2 linked regions of the Sediminicoccus sp. KRV36 genome follow. The protein of the gene in region 1 interacts with the protein of each later gene in a pairwise test. Links are inferred from orthologs where the notes say so. Each region holds a gene or a part of one and is shown on either strand. Other genes may lie near its edges.

Region 1 (3,161 bases):
CGATGGCGCGGTCATAGCAGCGATTGAGGCTGAACCGCCCCTCCGCCTCGGGCGCGACCAGGGCTGGCGCCATGATCTGGACGCCGCCGAACACATAGGGCGCGATCTGGCCCGGACCGGGGCGGCGCAAGCGCCCCGTGGCATCGAGGAAGAAATCGCCACGCCCGACTTCGCCCTCGATCTGGGTGGTGCGGATCAGCAGCAGCAAGGCATCCATTTGTGCCGGGTCGAAATGCCGCGCGAGCAGGGTCAGGGCCGGGGTGGGACCATCCAGCCAATAGGCGTCGCCATTCACCACGGCGAAGGGCGCCTCGCCCAGGCGGGGCAGGGCACGGCGGATGCCGCCGCCGGTCTCCAGCAATTCGGGCTCCAGCTGCAGGCGCAGCCGGGGCGGCGTGCCCTCCCGCGCGGCCAGCGCCGCTGCCACCTTTTCGGCGCACCAATGGGCGTTGACGACCACCTCCTCGACGCCGGCCAGCGCCAGCCGGTCCAGCGCGTGGTCCAGCAGCGAGCGGCCAAGCAGCGGCAGCAGCGGCTTCGCCGTCTCTGCCGTCAGGGGCCGCATGCGGCTACCGAGGCCGGCGGCGAGGAGCATGCCCTTTTGCATCACGGGTTCTGCCGCCGCCCGGCGGGCAGATGCGCATCGAGGAAGCGTGCCAGGGGCATGGCGGCCGGATGTTCCAGCGCGCGGCCCAGCAGCGCCCAGCAGCGCGGCCCGTGCCGCAGATAGTGCGGCTTGCCGTCGCGCCGATCCAGCCGCACCCACAGGGCCGCCACGCGCAAATGCCGTTGTGCCGCATGCACCGCCATGGCCGCGCGAAAGCCTTCGGCATCCAGCCCCGGGCGCTGCGCGAGATAGGCGCTGACCACCGCCTCCCGCAGGGCGGGGTCCACGTCACGCCGCGCATCCTCCACCAGGGAGACGAGGTCATAGGCGGGGTGGCCGGTGGCCGCATCCTGGAAATCGATCACCGCCATGCCGCGCGGCGTGGGGATCAGATTGGCCGGAAAATAATCCCGGTGGACAAAGCCTTCCCCCGCGAAAGGGGCGAGCATGGCGGCAAGCGCACTGCCCAGCCCCTGGCGGATTTCGGGGCCGCAGGGCGTGCCGAAGGTGGCGGGCCACCACCAGTCGCAGAATGTCGCCTCGGTGGCGCGGATCATGGCCGCGGCATCCCAGGCGGGCAGCCCTGCGGGCGGTGGCGCCGCGTGCAGTGCCACGAGGCTGCGCGCGGCGTCGAAATAGAGCGGCGCCGCCTCGGCCCCCGCATCCAGCGCGTCGGCCATGCTGGCCCTGCCCAGATCCTGCACCAGGGCGGTGTGAGTAGCGGCCTCCACGCCGATCACCCCCGGCGCCGGCACGCCGAGCGATTCCAGATGCCGCGCCACCCGCAGGAACGCATCGAGATATTCGGCCGAGGGCGTCCGCATGAGAAGCGCCGGGCGTGGCCCCCCGCTGAGCCGGATATAGTGCTTGCTGGCATCAGCCTGGAGGATGTCCTGCCGGGCCGTGGCATAGCCATGGGCATCGAGCAGCGTCACAGGCGCCCCTCCCAGCCGGACAGGCGCGCCTGCCGGGCCTCCTCCGAAGCGCCGGGGAGCAGTTCCACGTGAAGCGCCCCCTGCGGGACGAGCGGCCCGAGCCGCTCCGGCCATTCCACCAGGATGATCCCCGCCCGCGCCTCATCCCAGCCCAGCTCGATCAGCCCGGCCGGCCCGCCCAGCCGGTACAGGTCGAAATGATGCGCTGCGATGCCGCCCGGCAGGTCATAGGATTGCACGAGGGTGAAGGTGGGGCTGGGCACTTCCAGCGCCGGATCGCCGGTCGCGGCGCGCAGGAAGGCGCGGGCCAGGGCGGATTTTCCCGCACCGAGCGGCCCTTGCAGCAGCAGCGCATCACCCGCGCGCGCCAGCCCGGCCAGGCGCGTGGCCAGCGCCTCGGTGGCGGTCAGGGTGTCGAGCGTGATGTTCATGCTCTTCCATCTTGCAGGGCGGCGGCGAGTCCCGCAAAGCGGGCGGAAGGCGGGTGCGGCCCGCGCATCTTTCGCCACCGCCGCCGCTGGAAGAATCCGCGGCCCGCGCGCATCTTCCCCCCATGCCCGACGATACGCCCCCCGACCCTGGTTTCGAAGCGCGCCGCATCATCCGCGCCGCAACGGCCGCGACCCTCGCCACCCAGCAGGAAGGCCAGCCCTTCGCCAGCCTGGTGACGCCCGGCTGCACACCTGGCCTCGCCCCGCTGCTGTGGCTGTCCTCCCTCTCGGAGCATACGCGGCATCTGCAGCGGGAGCCGCGCTGCGCGCTGCTCTTCACCGCCCCCGCCGAGACGCTGAACCCACAAACCGCGCCGCGCGTGACGCTGACCGGGATCGCCGAGCAGATCACCGATGCCGCGCTGAAGGCGCGCTGGCTGGCGCGCCACCCCTATGCCGCGCTCTACGCTGATTTCGGCGATTTCGCGCTGTGGCGGGTGACGCCGATGGGCGCGCTGATGGTGGGTGGCTTCGCCCGCGCCACGCGCCTCAAGATGGCGCAGCTCCTGCCGGAGCCGGAGGCCGTGGCGGCCATCGCCGAAGCCGAGGCCGGCATCATCGAACATGTGAATACGGACCATGCCGATGCCGTGGCGGTCATCGCCACAGCGCTGCTCGGGGGCGCGCCGGGCGCATGGCTGCTGACTGCGGTGGATGTCGATGGGCTGGAGCTGAGCTGTGGCGAAACGGTGCTGCGCCTGGGTTTCGCAGCCCCCGCCCGGGATGCCGATTCCGTGCGTGCCGAATTGATCCGGACAGCCCGTCGGGCCAGGGCGATTATTGCTGCAACGCAGCAATAACGAATTTCCGCAAAGCCACGGAAATTCGCGCTTTACTGGCATTGACCGGCGCCGTCCGATCGCCGTAATTCCGCCGCGACTGTCATCGAAATGCCCCCAGTGACACTGCACGACCGGGACAGGTGAAACGGTCACGGCTTTGAGCTCGTAAACGGGGAACTCCGCATGACCGCATCCGCCCTCGCCGGCACTGGCGTTGCCTCCAGCAACCCGGTTCACGCCAATCTGACGGCGCCGCTGCTGGTGCAGCACGCCCTGGCGCGTGGGGAAGGCCGGCTCTCGGCGGATGGCGCCTTCATCGCCATCACGGGCGTGCATACGGGCCGTT
Region 2 (3,046 bases), 2.3 Mb from region 1 along the record:
GCAGCCGGGCGGGGTCGGTCGGCACATCGGCGACGAGGTCCCGGTTTTCATCGCAATAGGCATCATCCAGCGCGCCGCGATGCGAGCAGGCGGCGGGCTGGGCCATGGCCGCGCCGGGCGTGCCAGCGATGGCGCCCATGCTCAAAAACGTCATGGCCAGAAGCTTGCGGATCATGGCGGCCTGTTTCCCCTGTTTTTTATCGTCACGGCGGCGATGCCCCGGCTTACGCCCGGATGTCATCGCCGCCATGTCACATAGCGCCTGGGGGCGGCGCTGTCAGCCTCGGACATCCTGGCCCGGGCTGCAATTCACGCGTGGCCCACCGGCCCCATCGAGTCGAGGCTCGTGGCACGCACGACCGAGGCAAAGAGCCGCAAGGCATCCGGCCCGCCGCGATCGCGCAGCGCGCCATCCTCCATTTCGAGGGCGAGCAATTCGGCGTGCTCGGCCAGGGTTTCAGCCGCGCGGCGCAGGGCTTCGCGTGCCAGGACGAGTTGCAACTCATCCGGCATGTCCTTCCAGTCGGAGGGCGGGGGCATGGGATCATTCATCCGCTTGCCCGCCCTCCTGGCGGTAGGTTTCCGTCCGGCTCAGCTCCGGCTTTGGGCGTTCTAGCGGGCGGGGCGTTAACAGAGCCTTGCCCCGGCGGCCAAATCACATGAATTTCGCTGAAACTTCGCCCAGGCCCTCGAACACCACCCGCACCGCGCAGGGGCCATCCAGCCAGATCGGCGGCGTGACGGAACCGAGCCAGACCACCTGGCCCGCCTTCAACCCGCCAAACACCTCGGCCGCCCCCGAGCCCGCGAGCCAGGCCAGCGCCTCCATCGGGTGGCCCAGCAGATCGCGCCCATGGCCGCCCCCGCGTGAGGCGCCATCCACGAACATCTCGCCCCGCATGGCGCCGAGGTCCAGCGCCCGCCAATCCGCGGCAGGGCGGCCCAGCACGCCGGAGGCATGGAACACCTGGTCGGCGATCAGCGTGGGCGTGCCCAGCGCCGCCAGATCGCCATAGCGCTTCTCCACGATCTCGATGGCGGGAAAGACCTCCGCCACGGCGGCTTCGGCCGCTGCGCGGGTGGTGGGGCCGAAGGGCAGATCCGCCCCGAGGCGCACACCCACCTCGCATTCGACGCCGAGGCCGAGGAATTGCGCATAGGGGGCGGTGAAGCCATCGGCATTCAGGCTGCCCGCCGGCACGAAGCCGGCCGCAGGATGCGCGAGGCCCAGATATTCCTGCATCTGCTTCGTCGTGGCGCCGATCTTGAAGCCGGCGGGCGGCAGGGCGCCCTGAGCGGTGGCGACGGCATGCTGCACGGCATAGCCGGCGGCCACATCGCGCGGCGCCGCAGCACCAAGGGGGGGCAGGATGCGGCGGGCGCGGCGGGCCTCCAGGATCATCTCGGCGGCTTGGCTCATCTGGTTCACTCCCTGGCCAGTTCATACAAGGCGACGGCGGCGGCGGCCGAGACATTCAGGCTTTCCATCGCCGAATGGATCGGCAGGCGCACCAGCTCATCGCAGGTCTCACGCGTCAGGCGGCGCAGGCCCTCGCCCTCGGCACCCAGCACGAGTGCGACGCGCCGCCCGGTCAGCCCCGACTGCGCGAGGGTGACGGGCCCTGCCGCCTCCAGCCCCACCACCCAGAGCCCGGCCTTCTTCAACTGGTCCAGCGCGCGGGCGAGATTGACCTCCCGCAGGATGGGCACCACCTCCAGCGCGCCCGAGGCGGCGCGGGCCAGCGCGCCGGTTTCCTGCGGGGCATGGCGCTCCTGCACCACCAGGGCCGCCGCGCCAAAAGCCGCGGCCGAGCGCAGGATGGCGCCGACATTGCGCGGGTCCGTCACCTGGTCCAGCACCAGGACGGGGCCGGTGGTGCCCTCCAGCAGCCGCTCCATGGCGGGGGAGGGCAGCGGGTCCACCAGCAGGGCGGCCCCCTGGTGGATGGCATCGGGCGGCAAAAGCGCATCGAGGCGGTTGCGCTCCACCGGCTCGGGCGCGATGCGCCAGGGGGGGGAGAAGCGCTCGGCCAGCTCCTGCTCGGCGCCGCGCGTGACCAGGAGGCGGCGCAGGCGGCGGGCAGGATTGGCCAAGGCGGCCGAGACGGCGTGCAGGCCATAGAGCCAGACGGCCCCCCCGTCATTGCCGGGTGCGGTATCCTGGGGGCGGGGGCGGTGTCGTTGCTGGCGCATGCCTCCATGAAGCGCGGGCAGGCCCCGCTGGCAAGCGGCGCCGTGCTGTCATAGAAAGAGGGCGGCGCCGGGTTAGCTCAGGGGTAGAGCAACCGCCTTGTAAGCGGTAGGTCGTCGGTTCAAATCCGACACCCGGCATTCCCGGCCTGATGGATCAGGGCGTCACATTTCCTCACGCGCTGAAGCGCTCTCCGGCATGCGCCTGTTACATTCGGCGCCCATCTTCCTGACAACGGAGCGACACACACGCCGTCTCCCGCAACTGGAGAACACCGATGAAATTCGCCCCCACCCTCGGCCTTGGCCTGATCCTCATCAGCGCCGGCCTGGCCCATGCCCAGCCCGCCGCGACTCCCCCTGGCGCACCCCCTGCTGCTACCGATGCGCGCCCCGATCGTGGCCCGCGCGGAGATCGTGGCGCGCGGATGTTCGAGCTGCTGGACGCCAATCGCGATGGCCGCATCACTTTCGAGGAATCCTGGACCTTCGTGACGACGCGCTTCGCCACCGCCGATGCCGATCGCAGCGGCGGCCTCAGCATCGAGGAATTCGCCACGCTGCGCGTCCGCCCGGCCAATGCCCCCACGCCACGGCCCGAGCACGCCGCGCGCATGGAGCAAGGCCGCGCCGCCATGTTCCGCGCCCTGGACGCGGACCGGAACGGCCAGGTGACGCTGGTGGAAATCCGCCCGGCGGTGGAAGCCCGCTTCCGCGCGGCGGATGCCAATGGCGATGGCGCGGTGGTGCGTGAGGAGCTGCCCCAGCGCGGCCATCATCGTGGCCATCATGGCGGCGGCCCGCGCGGTGAAGCGCCGGCTACGCTGCCGGCCCGCTGAGGCTGAGCCGTTCCGCG

The links.
Region 2: the proteins of tsaE (region 1) and rlmB interact in binary tests that used the Escherichia coli proteins (3 or more experiments, as listed by UniProt). The link is inferred for Sediminicoccus sp. KRV36 from one-to-one orthologs.

Annotation. Positions count from the first base shown.
Region 1 is NZ_CP085081.1:4,703,161-4,706,321, reverse strand. Bases 257-3,108 are described here. They hold tsaE (tRNA (adenosine(37)-N6)-threonylcarbamoyltransferase complex ATPase subunit type 1 TsaE), read right to left. Parts: upstream 1,974-3,108; coding sequence 1,539-1,973; downstream 257-1,538. Other genes in these bases: LHU95_RS22405 (phosphoenolpyruvate carboxykinase), read left to right, coding at 2,999-3,108; LHU95_RS22410 (DUF2470 domain-containing protein), read left to right, coding at 2,096-2,833; LHU95_RS22420 (phosphotransferase), read right to left, coding at 607-1,542; LHU95_RS22425 (nucleotidyltransferase family protein), read right to left, coding at 257-595. Outside these bases: more of LHU95_RS22425, read right to left, coding at 1-256; more of LHU95_RS22405, read left to right, coding at 3,109-3,161. UniProt on the Escherichia coli protein: Required for the formation of a threonylcarbamoyl group on adenosine at position 37 (t(6)A37) in tRNAs that read codons beginning with adenine.
Region 2 is NZ_CP085081.1:2,369,212-2,372,257, forward strand. Bases 310-3,046 are described here. They hold rlmB (23S rRNA (guanosine(2251)-2'-O)-methyltransferase RlmB), read right to left. Parts: upstream 2,194-3,046; coding sequence 1,426-2,193; downstream 310-1,425. Other genes in these bases: LHU95_RS11000 (hypothetical protein), read right to left, coding at 310-540; LHU95_RS11005 (fumarylacetoacetate hydrolase family protein), read right to left, coding at 656-1,420; LHU95_RS11020 (hypothetical protein), read left to right, coding at 2,469-3,029; LHU95_RS11025 (DUF1045 domain-containing protein), read right to left, coding at 3,010-3,046. Outside these bases: phnD (phosphate/phosphite/phosphonate ABC transporter substrate-binding protein), read right to left, coding at 1-175. UniProt on the Escherichia coli protein: Specifically methylates the ribose of guanosine 2251 in 23S rRNA.